Linked DNA regions of Acidithiobacillus ferrooxidans ATCC 23270. The main gene of each other region encodes a partner of the protein of the gene in region 2 in a complex. Links are inferred from orthologs where the notes say so. Each region holds a gene or a part of one and is shown on either strand. Other genes may lie near its edges.

What was found.
Region 1: the proteins of dnaB (region 2) and dnaG are in contact, whole or in part, in a crystal structure (PDB 2R6A), measured with the Geobacillus stearothermophilus proteins. The link is inferred for Acidithiobacillus ferrooxidans ATCC 23270 from one-to-one orthologs. Residues at the interface, in WP_033016901.1 of Geobacillus stearothermophilus: Ser13, Glu15, Ala16, Gln18, Glu91, Leu92, Asp94, Ala95, Val96, Pro97, Thr98, Ala99, Ala100, Asn101, Tyr104, Tyr105, Ile108; in WP_049624496.1 of Geobacillus stearothermophilus: Lys456, Leu457, Leu458, Pro459, Ala460, Asn463, Ala464, Leu467, Leu535, Leu536, Ile537, Ala538, Gln544, Glu545, Asp548, Tyr549, His552.

What each region holds. Positions count from the first base shown.
Region 1 is NC_011761.1:2,082,234-2,090,301, forward strand. What follows is about bases 1-2,959. They hold dnaG (DNA primase), read right to left. Parts: upstream 2,377-2,959; coding sequence 625-2,376; downstream 1-624. Other genes in these bases: rpoD (RNA polymerase sigma factor RpoD), read right to left, coding at 1-502; AFE_RS10735 (endonuclease MutS2), read right to left, coding at 2,380-2,959. Outside these bases: more of AFE_RS10735, read right to left, coding at 2,960-4,704; AFE_RS10740 (GatB/YqeY domain-containing protein), read right to left, coding at 4,716-5,162; rpsU (30S ribosomal protein S21), read right to left, coding at 5,162-5,377; AFE_RS10750 (sigma-70 family RNA polymerase sigma factor), read left to right, coding at 5,666-6,523; rdgB (RdgB/HAM1 family non-canonical purine NTP pyrophosphatase), read right to left, coding at 6,490-7,113; rph (ribonuclease PH), read right to left, coding at 7,110-7,838; AFE_RS10765 (Crp/Fnr family transcriptional regulator), read left to right, coding at 7,978-8,068. UniProt on the Escherichia coli protein: RNA polymerase that catalyzes the synthesis of short RNA molecules used as primers for DNA polymerase during DNA replication.
Region 2 is NC_011761.1:2,497,208-2,505,295, forward strand. What follows is about bases 5,110-8,088. They hold dnaB (replicative DNA helicase), read right to left. Parts: upstream 7,297-8,088; coding sequence 5,923-7,296; downstream 5,110-5,922. Other genes in these bases: alr (alanine racemase), read right to left, coding at 5,110-5,836; rplI (50S ribosomal protein L9), read right to left, coding at 7,311-7,757; AFE_RS16860 (DUF2232 domain-containing protein), read right to left, coding at 7,795-8,088. Outside these bases: AFE_RS12910 (Lpp/OprI family alanine-zipper lipoprotein), read right to left, coding at 1-300; AFE_RS12915 (RlpA-like double-psi beta-barrel domain-containing protein), read left to right, coding at 704-1,282; pepP (Xaa-Pro aminopeptidase), read right to left, coding at 1,314-2,654; AFE_RS12925 (DUF4168 domain-containing protein), read right to left, coding at 2,777-3,217; DNA repair protein RadA, read right to left, coding at 3,387-4,745; more of alr, read right to left, coding at 4,742-5,109. UniProt on the Escherichia coli protein: The main replicative DNA helicase, it participates in initiation and elongation during chromosome replication. Travels ahead of the DNA replisome, separating dsDNA into templates for DNA synthesis.

The DNA.
Region 1 (8,068 bases), 420 kb from region 2 along the record:
CGACCACTTCATCCAGGCGCGTCTCGCCGCGCTCCACCCGAGCCGCGGCGTCCAGAAGAAGAGAGATGGTCGTCGGGCAGGTCGATACAGCGCGCAATACCTGCATCAGACCATCTTCGATACGCCGGGCAATTTCGATTTCGCCTTCACGCGTGAGCAGTTCCACGCTGCCCATCTCGCGCATGTACATGCGCACCGGATCACTGGTTCGCCCGATATCCGCCTCGACCACGGCCAGGGCTTCCTCTGCCGCTTCTTCCGCTTCCTGAGCGGCGACTACGGTACCACCTTCCCCATCCATCAGCAGGGTATCGTCGTCCGGAGCCTCCTCAAAGACTTCAATACCCATGTCATTGATCATGGAGATGACATTTTCCATCTGCTCGGGGTCGAAAACCTCTTCCGGCAAATGATCATTGATCTCGCGATAGGTCAGGTAGCCTTGCTCTTTACCACGCGCAATAAGCCGCTTCAGCTCAGACCGCTGAGATTCATTATCCACTACACTCTCACCGTCTCTCATAACCAACCTGCACTCGCGGAAAGCCGCGCATTATATAGGAAAAACCACACGCATGGAAAGGTGCCCCGTCACAGAACTGCACCCTCAGCCCATTTTTCATTTCATTCCGATCCAACGCCGTTGCGCCTGTCGCGCCGGGACAAACGCACTACTTCAGCCCTCTCCTGCTCGGAGAGCGCACTCAAACCACCCTGATCTGCGGCCCGGCTGATAAAGTGACTGCGCGCCGCAGCAAGGCGCTGATTCACTCGCGCCACACAACCGGAAATTTCAAGCCGCATCAGCACCTGTCCTTCCTCGTCGCCAGAGTCGCTCATCACCAGCGCGTAGCATGCCTCCGCATGTTTCAGTACCGACAGTTTTGCGAATAGTTCGTGAGAACTTAGATGGGTCATGTTGGCCAAGATATCAAGGGCCTCTGCCAGAATTTCAGCCATGGGATCACGGTCGAAGAGGAAAGGCAGCAAATCACGGTCCAACGCCTGCCAGGCAGGGTCTTCGGGAAAATTCAGCAATAGTCGCAAAGCCGTTTTAAAAAGGGATCGTCCTCCGGCAGCGGAGAATGTCGCTTTACGCGGTGCGCGCGATGTCGCGCGCCGGGCGACGGGTGCCAATCCGCAAAGCGTCTGCACCCGTTGTTCATAAACCTCCCGTAACACCGGATCGCTCACCCGTTTCAGAAAATCGCGTGCCGCATGCAGAAAAAGTGCCTTCTCATCTTCTGCGGCGAGGTTGTGTCGGCGTTGCAACTCCTCCAGAAAAAAATCGATGGCTGGACGCGCGGTCGGGAGCATTGATTCAAACACCGCGCCTCCCTGTTCGCGCACCAACGAGTCTGGGTCCTGGCCATCCGGCAGGAACAGCAACCGTAGCAGACGCCCCGCGCGCAGATGCTCCGGCGCCGTCTGCACGGCCCGCCAGGCCGCATTACGTCCGGCGGTATCGCCATCGAAACAGAGTAGCACCTCGTGCGCTGCCCGGAAGAGCATTTCCATCTGGCTGTCCCCCAAGGCCGTCCCGCTCGCCGCGACGGCGTAGTCGATGCCAGCCTGGTGCAGGGTAATGACATCCAGATACCCTTCCACCAGCAGCACCCGCCCTGCTCGGCGCATCCCCTCCCTGGCTTGGTGCAGACCATAGAGCACCCGCCCCTTGTGGTAGAGCGCACTTTCCGGCGAGTTGAGGTATTTGGGTTCATGACCATCGAGACTGCGGCCGCCCAATCCCACCGCCTGTCCTCGTCCGTCGCGGATCGGAAAAATCACTCGCCCGCGAAAACGGTCGTAGACCGATCCGTCTTCACGGCCGCTCACCAGGCCCGCGCCCAGCAACTGCTGGCGCAATGACGGTTCCCTGCCCAGTTTCTGGCTCAGAAACCCGGCTGCAGACGGTGCGTACCCCAGCTCGAAGCGCCCAATGATCTCCTCGCTCAAACCCCTTCCACGCAGATACTCCTGCGCCGGCGGGTGCTCTGCGAGGGCAGATCGGTAAACGCCAATGGCTTTTTCGAGAATCGCCCGCAGCGGCCGAAGACTTTCCTGCTCTCCGGCAGGGCCGTCTTCCGGCAGGGCGACACCGACTTCGTCAGCGAGTGTCTTCACCGCCTCCGGAAAAGACAGCCGATCATGGGCCATCAAGAATCCGATGGCATTCCCATGGGCGTGACAGCCAAAGCAGTAATAAATCTGTTTGTCGGCACTGACCGAGAAAGACGGGCTCTTTTCCTGATGAAAGGGGCAGCAGGCCCAGAAATCCCGGCCTTTTTTCTTCAGCGGTACGCGGCTATCGATGAGACGCACCAGATCACAGTGCTCCAGCAGGGCGTCAATGAATGCGGGAGAAAAGTTGGCCATGGCTCAGCGTAACTCCAACTCGCTGACGCCGCCACCGCCATGCTCTGGCCGCGCCATACGCCACTGGCTGACCCGAGGGTCTTGCCCGGCAAACTCGCGCACCATTTCTGCGAGCACCCCGTTGCCCTTACCATGCAGGATCTGGACCTGTCGACGACCGGCGGCTACGGCGCCATCCACATGACGACGCAGCGCCGCCAGGGCGTCTTCCCGAAGCTGTCCGCGCAAATCCAGACGCCAGGGATGATCGTCGGGGGTGGCATACTGGGTGCTGCCTGCTTCTTTTGGGATCTGCAGCGCGGCGTCCACGGCAAATTGTGCGGCGGGCACCCACAACTGCTTGCCCCGTAATTGAATCTGCACCCTGTGTTGTGCGGGATCCGCACGCAGCACTTGGGTCACCTGCCGGAGTGGCAGGAACAGACCCCTGGTCCCCACCGCGGGCAGGCTGTCCACTTGCTGCTCCTCCGCCCGGAAGGGGACTTCCAGACGTTGCAAAGCCGCCGTTGCCGCCTGGGTATCCCTCCCGGACTTGAGCGCGGCAATGGCTTGCCGCACCTGCTGGCGCGCCGTTGCCAGTATATCTTCCCATTCGGCGCGGGCGGCGGCGGCGGCTTTGTCACGCTCCTGCCTCGCTGCTTCCAGTTCGCGTTCCAGGCTGCGGGCCACACTGGTGGCTTCGTCACGCGCCAGTACGGCCTCATCCATAGCCTGCCGGGCGGCCTGCAATAGGGTTTCCCGTTGCGCTTCCCAACGTTCCCAGTTCTCGCGGTCATCGGCATAGAGTGCCTCGGCGCGGTTCATCAGTGGTGCAGGCATCCCCACGCGCCGGGCGATGACCAGACCCTGGCTCGCGCCGCCTACACCCCAAAGCAGACGGTAGGTGGGTTTCAAAGACTCTGCATCAAAGCCCATACCCGCCAGGGCTACACCCGCATGGCTCAGGGCATAACGCTTCATCACTTCCAGATGGCTCGTGAGCAGTGTGCAGCATTCGGCCGCCAGCAAGGCCTCTGCGACCGCCTGAGCCAGCGCGCCCCCTTCCCGCGGGTCGGTGCCATTGCCCAGTTCGTCGAGAAGCACGAGACTGTGGGCGTCGGCATGCTCCAGCACTTCCCGAAGACGCTGTACCTGCGCCGAAAAAGTGGAAAGATCCGTGTGGATATCCTGGGCGTCGCCGATGACCGCAAAGCACTTCGGGAAATAACCCAATGTACCTTCCGCAGTTACCGGCAATCCCATGTAGGCCATCAGATGATTGAGTCCGAGTGCTTTCAGGATAGCCGTCTTGCCGCCGGTATTGGGGCCGGTAATGACCAGTTGCTGCGCGTCCGCCCCGAGACGCAGGGCGTTACCCACGACCTGCCCCGGATGGCGCAGACAAAGCAGCGGATGACGCAGGGCCCGCAGATCAAATGCCGCAGCCGCATCGACCTTGGGCAAAATCCCGCCACAGGCATCCCCCAGTTCCAGTCCCGCCCGTACCGCATCCAGCCGGCCAATATGCCGCAGGGCGGCGACGATGCCCGGCACTTCCAGCCCTACCGCTGCGCTCAGGGCACGAAGAATGCGCTCCTGCTCCTGAATTTCGGCACGCCGGTCCTGGACCAGTTGATTATTCAGATCGACGGCCGCCAGCGGCTCCACAAAAAGAGTCTCACCACTTGCCGACCGGTCATGGACGATCGCCTTGATACGCCCTTTATGGCTAGCTTTGAGCGGGAGTACGTAACGCTCATTACGCTGCACGATGACCTGATCCTGCCAGTATTCCTGCCAGTCTCGATTACGCAGAAAGCCCTGCAGAAAACGCTGCAATTCGTTGCGGCTGATTCGCAAGCGCTGGCGCAGGAGGGCGAGATCCGCACTCGCCGTATCCAGGAGCTCACCCTCCTCATCCAACGCCACGCCGAGACGGCGCAACAAGGTCACCGGGGGATCAAGCTCGCCTGCCAGCCCGGTCAAGGCATCCCGAGTCTCGCGCAAAGCTGCGGCATAGCCCTTCTGCGCCGTCAGCACATCGAGCACCGCGCGCAAATCTCTCCCGCTGAGCACGGCACCAGGGCGCTGTGCCAGAACCAGCAGAGCATCGATATCGGGGAGATCAGAAACGGGAAGAAGAAAACCGGCGGAAAACCGCTGCGACAACCAGGCCAACCAATTCAAACGATCATGGATTTCCGCAAGCGGCACCCAGGGGGTAGTCGCCGCAACATGTCTGCGGCCATAGATGTGGCCACAATGCTGTGACCACGCGCTCTGCACATCACTGGCATCCAGAGCCCGCCAGAAGCTGTCCTGCCAAGGAGCAACCCCGGCCACAGCCATGCCCCCGCCCATCAACTGCCGAGGCGGGCCTTCACTTTATCCGCCACCACGGCCATATCCGCACGCCCCTGCATCTGCGGGCGCAGAAAGGTAAGTACCTTACCCATATCTTTAGGTCCGCTGGCCGCCACCGCTGTCATCGCCTCGCTGATCAGCCCGTCAATCTCGCCGGGTGACAGCGCCTCCGGCAGATAAACTGCGAGAAAAGAAATTTCTGATTCTTCCTTTTCGGCAAGGTCCGGACGCCCACCGGCAATAAACTGACTGGCAGAATCTTTGCGCTGCTTGATCAGCTTGTCCACGATGCGCAACGCTTCAGCATCATCAAGCTCGCGGCGCTCGTCAATTTCCCGCTGTTTGATTGCCGCCAGGAGCATACGAATAGTCCCAAGACGCTCGGCTTCCCGGGCGCGCATGGCAGACTTCATATCCTCCTGGATGCGCTCACGTAGTGTCATCAGTAGAGCCGGACCAGACGCATGGACTGACGACGCATGCGCTTCAACGCCCGCTTGCGGGCAGCAGCGGCCTTACGCTTGCGCTCTTCCGTGGGCTTTTCGTAGAATTCGCGACGCCTTACCTCGGTAAGGACTCCTGCCTTTTCGCAGGAACGTTTGAAACGCCGCAACGCGACTTCGAAAGGCTCATTTTCTTTGACACGAACAGTTGGCATAGAAGGATTCCGACCTCTTTGGATAAGGGTAGCGAGAAAGGGGCCGATTATAGGCGGATCAACGATCCGAGTCAAAAGCCCCCTGGCCGCCTGCCACCATAACTCCGCCAGGGTCGGCACCCATCGGACGACCAGCACCGCTGTTGCTAAAACCGCAAAACATTCGTTGCCAGCCCTTGACAGCCTGATCAAAAAGAATCCTAATATACGAGTGGTTAAAGTGCTTTTAAAATATAAAATTAGGCGACAATGTTACAACGCCTTGTGATCAGGATCGGGGAGGTCGTGATGCACACTGAAGCCAGAGAGTTAGCGGGGTCAGATATTCCGGAGATGGGTCCGGTCACCGATCCGCCGCCTCTGAGTGATTTCGTGGACGACGAAAATGGCGGGCCGTTTCTCAGCCAGAAGCAGGAGCTGCAACTCATCCGGCGCTTGCGTCGGGGTGACGAGTGCGCCCGCGCCACACTGATCTCCGCGCACATGCCGTTGGTGCGGGCGGTCGCCAGGGGTTATCGCAATAAAGGACTCAGTCAGGAAGACCTCCTTCAGGAGGGTTACATGGGTCTACTGCGTGCCGTCGACCGCTTTCAGGAAGGCCTCGGCACACGTTTCTCCAGTTATGCGACCTGGTGGATCCGGGAGGCTATGCAGCGGGCGCTCATCCGTTCCCGCTTCATCCGCCTGCCCGATTACCTTGCCAAGTCCCTGCACGCTTATATGCAGAGCGGGGCGGAGGAAGACAGCGACGCCGGTGTGCGCAGGGAGCAGCGGCGTGAAGCCCTAGGGGTGCGCGAGAGCACCATGCGCGCCCTGGATTTCGCCGATATCCGCGTCTTCTCGCTCGACGAGGAAATATCCGACGGACCGGGCCGCATCGAACAGGTGACCGGCGACGTTGCCAGTCCGGACAGCGACTATGACCGTGATGCCATCTGCAAGGCACTGCGGGAGCATCTGACCGAACTCAATGAAAAACAGCGGGAGGTCATGGTCTTTCGCTACGGCATGCATGGTGACGCGCCCATGACCCTGGAAGCCGTCGCCGAGCGTATGGGCGTCAGTCGCGAGGCGGTAAGACAGTTGCAGGTGCGGGCACTGACCCGTCTGCGTCAGTCGTTGAGCGAGAGCGGCTGGGGTTGCTGACGCTCCGCCAGCAACCCCAGCAACCTGCGTAAGGCCGCCGCTCTGTGGCTGTGTTCGTTTTTTTTCTTCAGGCTCCACTGTGCCGCGCTGCCAGATCCATGCGTGGGCCAAAACAGGGGATCGTAGCCAAACCCCCCGTCGCCGGCAGGACGCTCACCAATAGTCCCTCTCCAAAAGCCTTGGGCTACCAGTGGCGAAGGGTCGGTGGCAAATTCCAGAAAAACCATGCAAGCCACGTAATAGGCAGCACGGGCTTCCCCCCGCGCCTCGGCCAGCATGCTCAGCAACTTCGCGTTATTGGCTGCATCGCTGGCGTCCGGGCCGGCATAACGCGCGGAGTAAATGCCGGGTGCTCCCTGGAGATAGGGCACACAAAGCCCGGAATCTTCGGCGAGCGCCGCCATACCACTTTGCGAGGCGGCATGGCGTGCCTTGAGCAATGCATTTTCCACAAAGGTGGTGCCTGTTTCTTCCATACCGGCGATGCCCAGTTCCGTCTGGCCGACGAGCGCGAAGCCACGGGCGGCAAGCAGCGGTTGCAACTCACGCAACTTGCCTGCATTACTCGTGGCCAGCAACAAGGGCGTCATGAACGGGCTTCCGGACACTCCTGATGCTGACGGGCCACCAATTCGGCGATCCCCTTGCGCGCCAGAGCCAGCATTTCAGCCATCTGTTCCGCACTGAACACCGCGCCCTCCGCAGTTCCCTGTACTTCCACAAAGGCGCCGGCGCCGGTCATCACCACATTCATATCCACATCGGCATTGCTGTCTTCGGCATAGTCGAGATCCAGCACCGCCTGCCCCTGATAAACACCTACCGAGACGGCGGCCACCCAGTCCCGCAGAGGATTATTCCGAAGCTGTCCCACAGTACGCAGATGCTGGACGGCATCGGCTACCGCCAGACAAGCGCCGGTAATGCTGGCGGTACGGGTTCCGCCATCGGCCTGAAGCACATCACAATCCACCCAGATAGTGCGTTCGCCCAAAGCTTGCAGATCCACGGCGGCGCGCAGACTGCGCCCGATAAGACGTTGGATTTCATGGGTGCGCCCGCCGATACGACCTTTGGCGGACTCCCGTGCCACCCGCTCCCGGGTGGCACGGGGCAACATACTGTATTCCGCCGTCACCCACCCCTTGCCCGCGCCGCGCAGGAAGGGCGGTACCTTTTCTTCGACGCTGGCGGTGCATAGCACCTTGGTATCGCCGCAGGCTATCAGCACCGAACCTTCAGCATGCTTGGTAAAATTTCTGGTAACTTGTACCGGACGCAAGGCGTCTGCATTTCTTCCGCTAGGACGTATCATGGGAATACTCGTTGTAGGTGGTGGAGCATTGTATCGTGAGGAGATGGGAAGATTCAAAATGCGGCGCTGAGCAGCACTGTCCCTCATCCCTCTTCCCCCCCTATAATAATAAAAAGTCCGCTTCTCAGAGGAACAAACCATGCCCGGCATTGACCACATAGAAATCGCCCAGTTTCTCAAACAACATCATCTGGCCCAGTCTCTGACCATCAGCGAAATCCAGACCCTCG
Region 2 (8,088 bases):
CATCATCGACTTTTTGAACATCCGCTCCACCTTCGTGTTGGCTTCATCAGCCTTCTGATTGGCAGCGTTGGCGGTGCTCATCGCCTGATCAGCGGTGCTCTGCGCGGCGTTGGCTTTGCTCAGGGCATCGGTAGCGGTGCTCTGCGCAGCGTTGGCCTTGGCCAGTGCTTCGTTGGCGGTGGACTGCGCGGCATCAGCCTTCGCAGAAACCTTGGCAAGGTCAGAACTGGTCGCACAACCGGCCAGGCCCAAGGGCAAAATCAGCGCAGTTACCTTCAAAGCGGTGGTGAACTTGCTCATAGCAGTCTCCTTTGTTGGGTTGGAAAACGAGCAAACAAAGCATAGCTAAAAAAACAACAACGCGCCAGTCCTTACACACAGTCTTTACACACGTTTCTCCGGTGGTGCCGCAATCCGGTGCATCAGTCGCACGAGCGACCACCCGGCCCACCTTCACCGGCACGCCACAAAAAATGGATCACCTCTTTTAACCTGATCCAACATCATCCAGCCGACATGATGACAGAGCATAGACTGCGGGTGGGGCGGCCCCATCTCATTGTTTACAAATAAATAAAATTATCTTCTTGACTTTTATCATATTTTTTGTAAAATGCTGTTTCATTTCGTCTTTTGAGAAAACTGCCAGTATCATTGCGGCCGGGAGGGGTCGCCACAGACCAGCTTAGATAAGGAGATAGACTTGATACGACGATTATCTGCCGGGATGAGTCTTGCCCTGTCGACGTTTTTTCTGCCCAACGCCCTGGCGCCGAATCTGCCGGACTCGCCCGCACCATTCCTCGGCACTCCCATCAGCAGTATCGGCGACCCCCTGAAGCCGGGCGTCAGCCTGGGTGATACCACCGATGCCCAACCTGTTACGGACTCCACTCAGGCACAGGGGGCCAGTGATGGCGCGCTGCTCATGCACCACGGATTTTTTTATTTGCGGCGCGTAACCGCCTATAACGCACTTGCTGATCAGACAAACAGCGACCCGGATATTTCGGCCTGCGGTCCCAACCGGCCGGATCAGGTGGCGCTGTCACAGGACCTGTTCTTCCGCAAAAACGGGGGCAACCGCTGTGGCGAACGCATCAACATCATCCTACGTTCCGGGCGCGTCATTCATGGCGTAGTCTGGGATACCATGAATCCCCGCTACCACATGGCAGCCGATATACTTATGGGCAGCGTTCAGCACGCCGTGGATTTTGGCGTCAAGCAGGCCAAACTGCGTTTCGTCCATTCCATGGCACCCGTCACCAACGGCATCTAAGCGGGCACCGCACGCGGTTCGGGCGGTTTGGTCAGCCTTCCGCCCATCCTGCTGCCATCATGGCTTCGACCTCGGCAACCTCCTTGGGTACTTCGCTCGACAAAACATCCGGACCGCCGGTGGTCACCAGCACGTCGTCTTCGATGCGAACCCCGATACCGCGCCAACGCTCCGGTACCGATGGATTATCCGGCGAGAAGTACAGGCCCGGCTCCACCGTCAGCACCATCCCCGCCTCCAGTTTCCGCCAGGACTGATCCGCGCTGCGATAGTGGCCGACGTCATGAACGTCCATGCCCAGCCAGTGCCCCGTCCGGTGCATATAGAAGGCCTTGTAGCTGCCCTGCTCGATGACTGCGTCGCGACTGCCGGAAAGTATCTTCAGCTCCAACAAGCCGTCCACCAGCACCTTGACGGCCTCGTCATGATAATCGGTAACGGAGCGCCCTACCTGTACGGCGGCGATTGCCACTTTCTGACTGGCCAGAACGACTTCGTAAACTTCCCGTTGTGCGGGGCTGAAAACCCCGTTCACCGGCAAGGTCCTGGTGATGTCTCCGGCGTAGGCGCCGACCTCTGCACCGGCGTCGATCAGTACCAGATCGCCATCGCGCAGTTCCGCATCATTTTCCGTGTAGTGCAGAATGCAACCGTTGATTCCGCCACCGACGATACTGGGATACGCCACGCTGGGCGATCCGAGGCGACGAAAAACATGCTCGATCTCGGCGGCCAGTTCGTATTCCAGCATACCCGGACGACATTGGCGCATGCCATGGCGATGCCCGGCACCGCTGATGCCTACCGCCGCCCGCAGGATTTCGATCTCTTCGGGGTCTTTGAACAACCGCATCTCATGGATCAGGTCGGCAACATCGACCACTTCGAGTGGGTAGCGCACACCCTGGCGAATCTTGCTCTTGGCAACATTGCGCCAGTGCATGACCCGCGCGTCGAAATCCGTGGACTGACCCATGGGATAAAACAGCAATTCCCGATTTTCCAGCAGTTGTGGAAGAACGTCGTTCAGGTCATGAATCGAGAGGCAACGATCCACCTGACATTGCTCAAGAGCACCCTCCAGCCCAGCGCGACGCCCATCCCAGGTTTCCCGCTCGGGATCACGGGGACGGCAGAACAAGATCTGTTCCCCGTCGGCGTGTCCCGGTGCCAGCACCAGTATAGCCTCCGGCTCTGCAAAGCCGGTCAGATAGAGGAAATCGCTGTCGCCGCGAAATGGGTACTGTACATCGCCGTTACGGCTCTTGGGTGTGGCGGTGGGTATGATCGCGACACCGGCAGTGTGCATCTTCTGCATCAGCAGACGACGGCGGGCGGCATGATCGGGGCGAGGCAAATCAAGCTTGGGCATTTGGCGGACCTCCTATATGCCCTATTATCACACAAAGCACAGATGCGAAGGAAAGGCCGAAAAAAGCACAAGCGGGCGCGCCGACAATCCCGGAAGGAAAGCGGCGCTGGCCAGGGTGGGTTTTACCGCATGTCTGACTCGACCTCTTTCGCGAAATCCGGATCGCTCTGGGTCTGCCTGAGCAGGCTGGAATACTGCTCTGCGGTCAGGTGATTTTTAGCGAGTATATCGTCCACCTTCGTCATATAGGATTTTTTCAACTCTTCCCGCTGGGTGGCGGTGATACCCTTCCGACTCAAGGCAGTGTGGACCTGTTCATTGAGTGGCTTGATCTCCTGGACGGCTGCCGCGAAATTCTTTACTTCCGCAGGGCTTGCCGCTGCACCCCCGGCTACCGCTGTGCGCATCAACCCTGGTGCCGATGTCCCTATGCTGGACGCGAACGCCGTGCCGGCCCCAAGGCCCATCAGGCCGAAAGCAGCCAAAACGACCCCCGCCATACCCCTCCGCAGCGGTGAATGAAATAGGCCCTGTGCAGCAGAGTAAACCGGTAACTTTTGCATAATATTCCTCCTTTCAGACGATCATAAAAACACCGGGCAGCTTCACATATCAGCAATTTATGTGATGTATTACCTGCAGTTACAGGTCACACTAACCGCTCCGGAAGGATATTGCAAGCCGCGGGCCTTCCTGCTGGCAGGTGCGTTGCGACCATCAGTGCGCCAGGATTCACTCCGCAGCAAAGGCGGCCTCCATTGCATCACCCAGGCGGCCCGCCGGGTGCAGTTTAAACGTGGCGGCAGCCGAAATCTTGTCGCTGCGCGGGAGAATGGCGCCTTTGAAGCCCAACTTGACGGCTTCACGAACCCGTGCCTCGGTGCCCGCCACCGGACGCACCTCTCCCGCCAGACCCAATTCGCCAAAGACCACCCGACGGCCCTCCAGGGGTTTATTGCGAAAACTGCTGACCAAGGCGAGGGCCACGGCAAGGTCGGCGGCAGGTTCGTTGACTTTGATCCCCCCCGCGATATTCACAAAGACATCCTGATCAAAAAACATGCTGTCACCGTGACGATGCAGAATGGCCAGAAGGAGGGAAAGGCGGTTGGGGTCCAGACCGATGGCAACCCTGCGCGGATTCGCCAGAGGACTCGGGGTTACCAGCGCCTGCACCTCCACCAGCAGGGGGCGGGTTCCTTCCTGCGTCGCCAGCACCACGCTCCCTGCCACGGGTCGCTCATGCTGCGACAGGAAAAGCTGCGAAGGATTGGCGACCTCGCTCAAGCCCTCTTCATGCATCTGGAAAACACCCAGTTCGTTGGCCGCCCCAAAGCGGTTCTTGATGGCGCGCACGATCCGGTAGGGGCTACCCGCCTCCCCTTCGAAATAGAGCACGGTATCCACCATGTGTTCGAGCACACGAGGGCCAGCAATGGCTCCCTCCTTGGTCACATGACCCACCAGCCACACCGTGGTGCCCGTCGCCTTGGCGAAACGCACCAGGCGTGCCGCACACTCCCGCACTTGCGCCACCGAGCCGGGGGCCGATTGCAGTGTGTCGGTATAGACGGTCTGAATGGAATCCACCAGCACCAGTGCGGGCTGTTCGCCCCGGAGCAGCCCCTCGATCGCTTCAAGATGGTTTTCGGCGACCACCCGTACGGGGCTCCGGCCCAGCCCCAGGCGCTGCGCCCGTAAGGCGACTTGTGCCGCCGACTCCTCCCCGGTGACGTAAAGCACCTTGCTGACCTGAGCCAGGTGATGGGCAGTCTGGAGCAGGAGGGTGGATTTTCCGATGCCCGGCTCCCCGCCCAGAAGAATGGCTGCCCCCGGCACCTGCCCGCCGCCCAGCACCCGGTCGAGTTCTGCCAGGCCCGTCGTGCTGCGCCCCACATCCGTGATCGGCACCGCATGCAGAAATTGCGGCGGGCTGGCCGTGGCATAGGTGGTTTGGGATTTGGCCACGGTCTTCTCCACGCGCTGTTCGACGAAGCTGTTCCATGCACCGCAATCTGGACAGCGTCCCAGCCATTTATTGCTGATACTGCCGCATTCCTGGCAAACGAAAAGGGTTTTGTCGCGACTCATGAAACCAACCGGCGCGGTACCCGCATCTGCATGCGACAGCTCATTTCATAGGAGATCGTACCGAGTTCCGCGGCCAGAGATTCGAGAGGCGGTCCGCCAGCCCCCATGAGGACGACGGGAGCGCCAATGTCTGCCTCCACGGCCGTCAGGTCCACAAACAGCATATCCATGCTGACCCGCGCCAAAGTGCGGGTAGTCTGCCCGGCTACCGTGACCGGCGCGCCACACCCCAGATGACGCGGATAACCGTCGCCGTAACCCGCTGCCACCACTCCCACCCGACAGCGCGCCGGGGCCTGCCAGGCTGCGCCATAACCCAGCCAGTCACCGGGGCCGAGTTCGCGGATGGCCACCACCGCACTGCGCCAGGAAAGCACTGGTTGCAAACCGATTTCGCTGCCGCGACGCCCGGCGAAGGGCGAAAGACCGTAGAGCATGAGTCCGGGCCGCACCCAGTACTGGTGGGTAAAGGGCAGCGCCAGCACCCCCCCGGAATTGGCGAGGCTGTGCTGACCTGCGGTGACGTGACCGACGTGCGCAATGGCATCGGCGAAAACACCCGCCTGTTGACGGTTGAAGGGGTCGTCCGGCGTATCGGAGCGGGCAAGATGGCTCATCAGCCCCAACACCTCCCAGCGGGGGTGGCGTTGCAAAGCAGCAAACAGGGCGGGCAATCGTTCCGGGGCAAAACCCAGCCGGTGCATGCCCGTATCCACCTTGATAAACAGGCGCAACGCAGCATCCGCAGCACGGGTCTCCAGCCACTGCAACTGGCGTTGTTCGTGAATCACCAGCAGATAAGCGCGTTCTGCGGCGACGGATACTTCGTCAGCGTCAAAAGGCCCCCCCAGCAGGCAGATGGGGCGCTCCAGCCCCAAGGCATGAAGCGCTTCCGCCTCTTCCAGGGAGGCCACTGCAAAGGCGTCCACTCCCGCCTCGGCCAGCACCGGGGCGCAAAGGGTCACTCCATGCCCATAAGCATTCGCCTTTACCGCCGCCATGATTCGTGCGCGGGGTGCATGTTCGCGCACCACCGCTACATTATGGCGCAGCGCGGCAGCGGAGATATCGGCAACAATCGGGCGGGTCATGGGCCAATGATACACCCCAACGCGCGAGAAAATCCCGTGAAAAAATACATGGACGGCACGCCGATGATCAGGCCTGGTGCAGGCAACTAATGCCCGAAGCCATCCCCGGACGGCGCATAATTCTCAAAACGGGTATATTCACCGAAGAAACTCATCCGAACCGTCCCGATGGGTCCGTTGCGCTGTTTACCGATGATCACCTCGGCAATGCCCTTCACCTCTTCCTTGTCCTTGTAATACACCTCATCGCGATAGAGGAAGAGGATCAGGTCGGCATCCTGTTCAATGGCGCCGGATTCGCGCAGATCGGACATCTGCGGACGCTTCTCGGTACGATTTTCCAGACTTCGGTTGAGCTGGGAGAGGGCAATGACCGGGATCGACAGCTCTTTGGCCAACGCCTTGAGCGAGCGGCTGATCTCGGAAATCTCGGCGACCCGGTTATCACCCCGTCCCGGCACCTGCATGAGTTGCAGATAGTCCACCACGATCAAAGCCAGGCCATGCTCCCGCTTCAACCGACGCGCCCGCGAGCGCAAATCCGTCGGGGTCAGCGCGGCAGAATCGTCGGCGAACAGGGGCGCGTTGCCGAGCTCACCGATGGCGTGGGCGATGCGCGGCCAATCGTCATTACCCAGGCTGCCATTGCGCAGGCGGTGCTGATCCACCCGCCCCCGCGACGAGAGCGCGCGCAGGACGATCTCGTCGGTCGGCATTTCCATGCTGAAGACCGCGACAGGCTTGCCTTCGATACAGGCGACATGCTCCGCTATATTCATGGCGAAAGAGGTTTTTCCCATACTCGGACGGCCCGCGACAATAACGAGCTGGCCCGGGTGGAGGCCGGAGGTTTTCTCGTCCAGATCGGCAAAGCCCGTGGACAGCCCCGTGACGCCCTTCCTCTCGCGGGCGATGGTCTCGATCCGGTCGATAACCGCCGGAAGTGCATCCTTGAGTTGCTGGAAGCCTTCACCGGCTCGCTGCTGTCCTTCGGCGAGATGAAAGACCCGGCTTTCGGCCTCGTCCAACAAGGCCTGAGCCTGCCGCCCTTCCGGGCGGTAGGCAAGCTCGGCAATTTCCCGACCGACCCGAATGAGGTCACGCAGGGTGGCCCGCTCCCGCACGATCCGCGCATAGGCGAGCACATTGGCCGCCGAGGGTGTCTCGTTGGCCAGCATGAGGAGATACTGCACCCCGCCCACATCGGCGAGCTGCTCATGATCCTGCAACCACTCGGAGACCGTGATGGCGTCCACCGCCCGCCCGGCGCCCAGCATGGCGCTGATAGCCTGGAAAATCTGGCGGTGGCGACGCTCATAAAAATCTTCGGCCGTCACCGCCTCAGTGACCTGCTCCGCCGTCTCGGGGTCGATCAGCAGGGCGCCGATGACGGATTGCTCCGCCTCAATAGAGTGCGGCGGGGCCTTGACCCCGCCGCCGTAGTCTGCCGAATCAGACACGCCCGGGCCTGGGATCAGGCGCGCTCGACGAAGACCATCACATCCAGTTCGACCTCCGGGTGCAAATGCACACGCACCGGGAATTCGCCGATCCGTTTGATCGGCCCTCCCGCCAGACGGATTTCGGAATGAGCCACTTCGTGACCCAGGGCCGCCAGAGCCGCGCTGATGTCATGCAGGCCCACCGAGCCGAACAAACGACCATCCTCGCCCGCCTGCAGGGCAATCGTAACCATGGCATCGGCCAGCGCCGCGGCGCGCTGTTGCGCGGCTAGCAGGCGTTCTGCCTCCACCTGTTCCAGCGCCGCCTTACGGGCGGCAAAATCTTCCAGATTGCGCTGGTTGGCCACTACGGCCTTGCCCTGCGGCACCAGGAAATTACGCCCGTAACCCGGGCGCACTTCGACCACATCGCCCAGACGCCCCAACTTGTTGATACGTTCCAGTAAAATCACTTTCATTTCAAATTCCTCCCAAAAATTCTCTGCAAAACCGCCATCAGGACCGCGGCCCGGCAAGCCGTCGGCGCAGGTGAAAAACACGGTCCAGAATACCTAGCACACTGACCACCAGCAGGAACTGCGAAAGCAGGATCAGTCCGATATAAAAAGCCGCCAGCGCGATCAGGGGCCAGCCCCTCGACGCGAACCACAGGTGCACCAAACTCAGTCCCTGCAGCAGGTACAGCCCACCGACCAGAATGGCGAGGTTCTGTACCGCCCATGCGCTGCCATGTGGCAGGAAAAAACCCAACCCCGTCACCACCGGCAACCAGATCAGCCACTCTGGCAG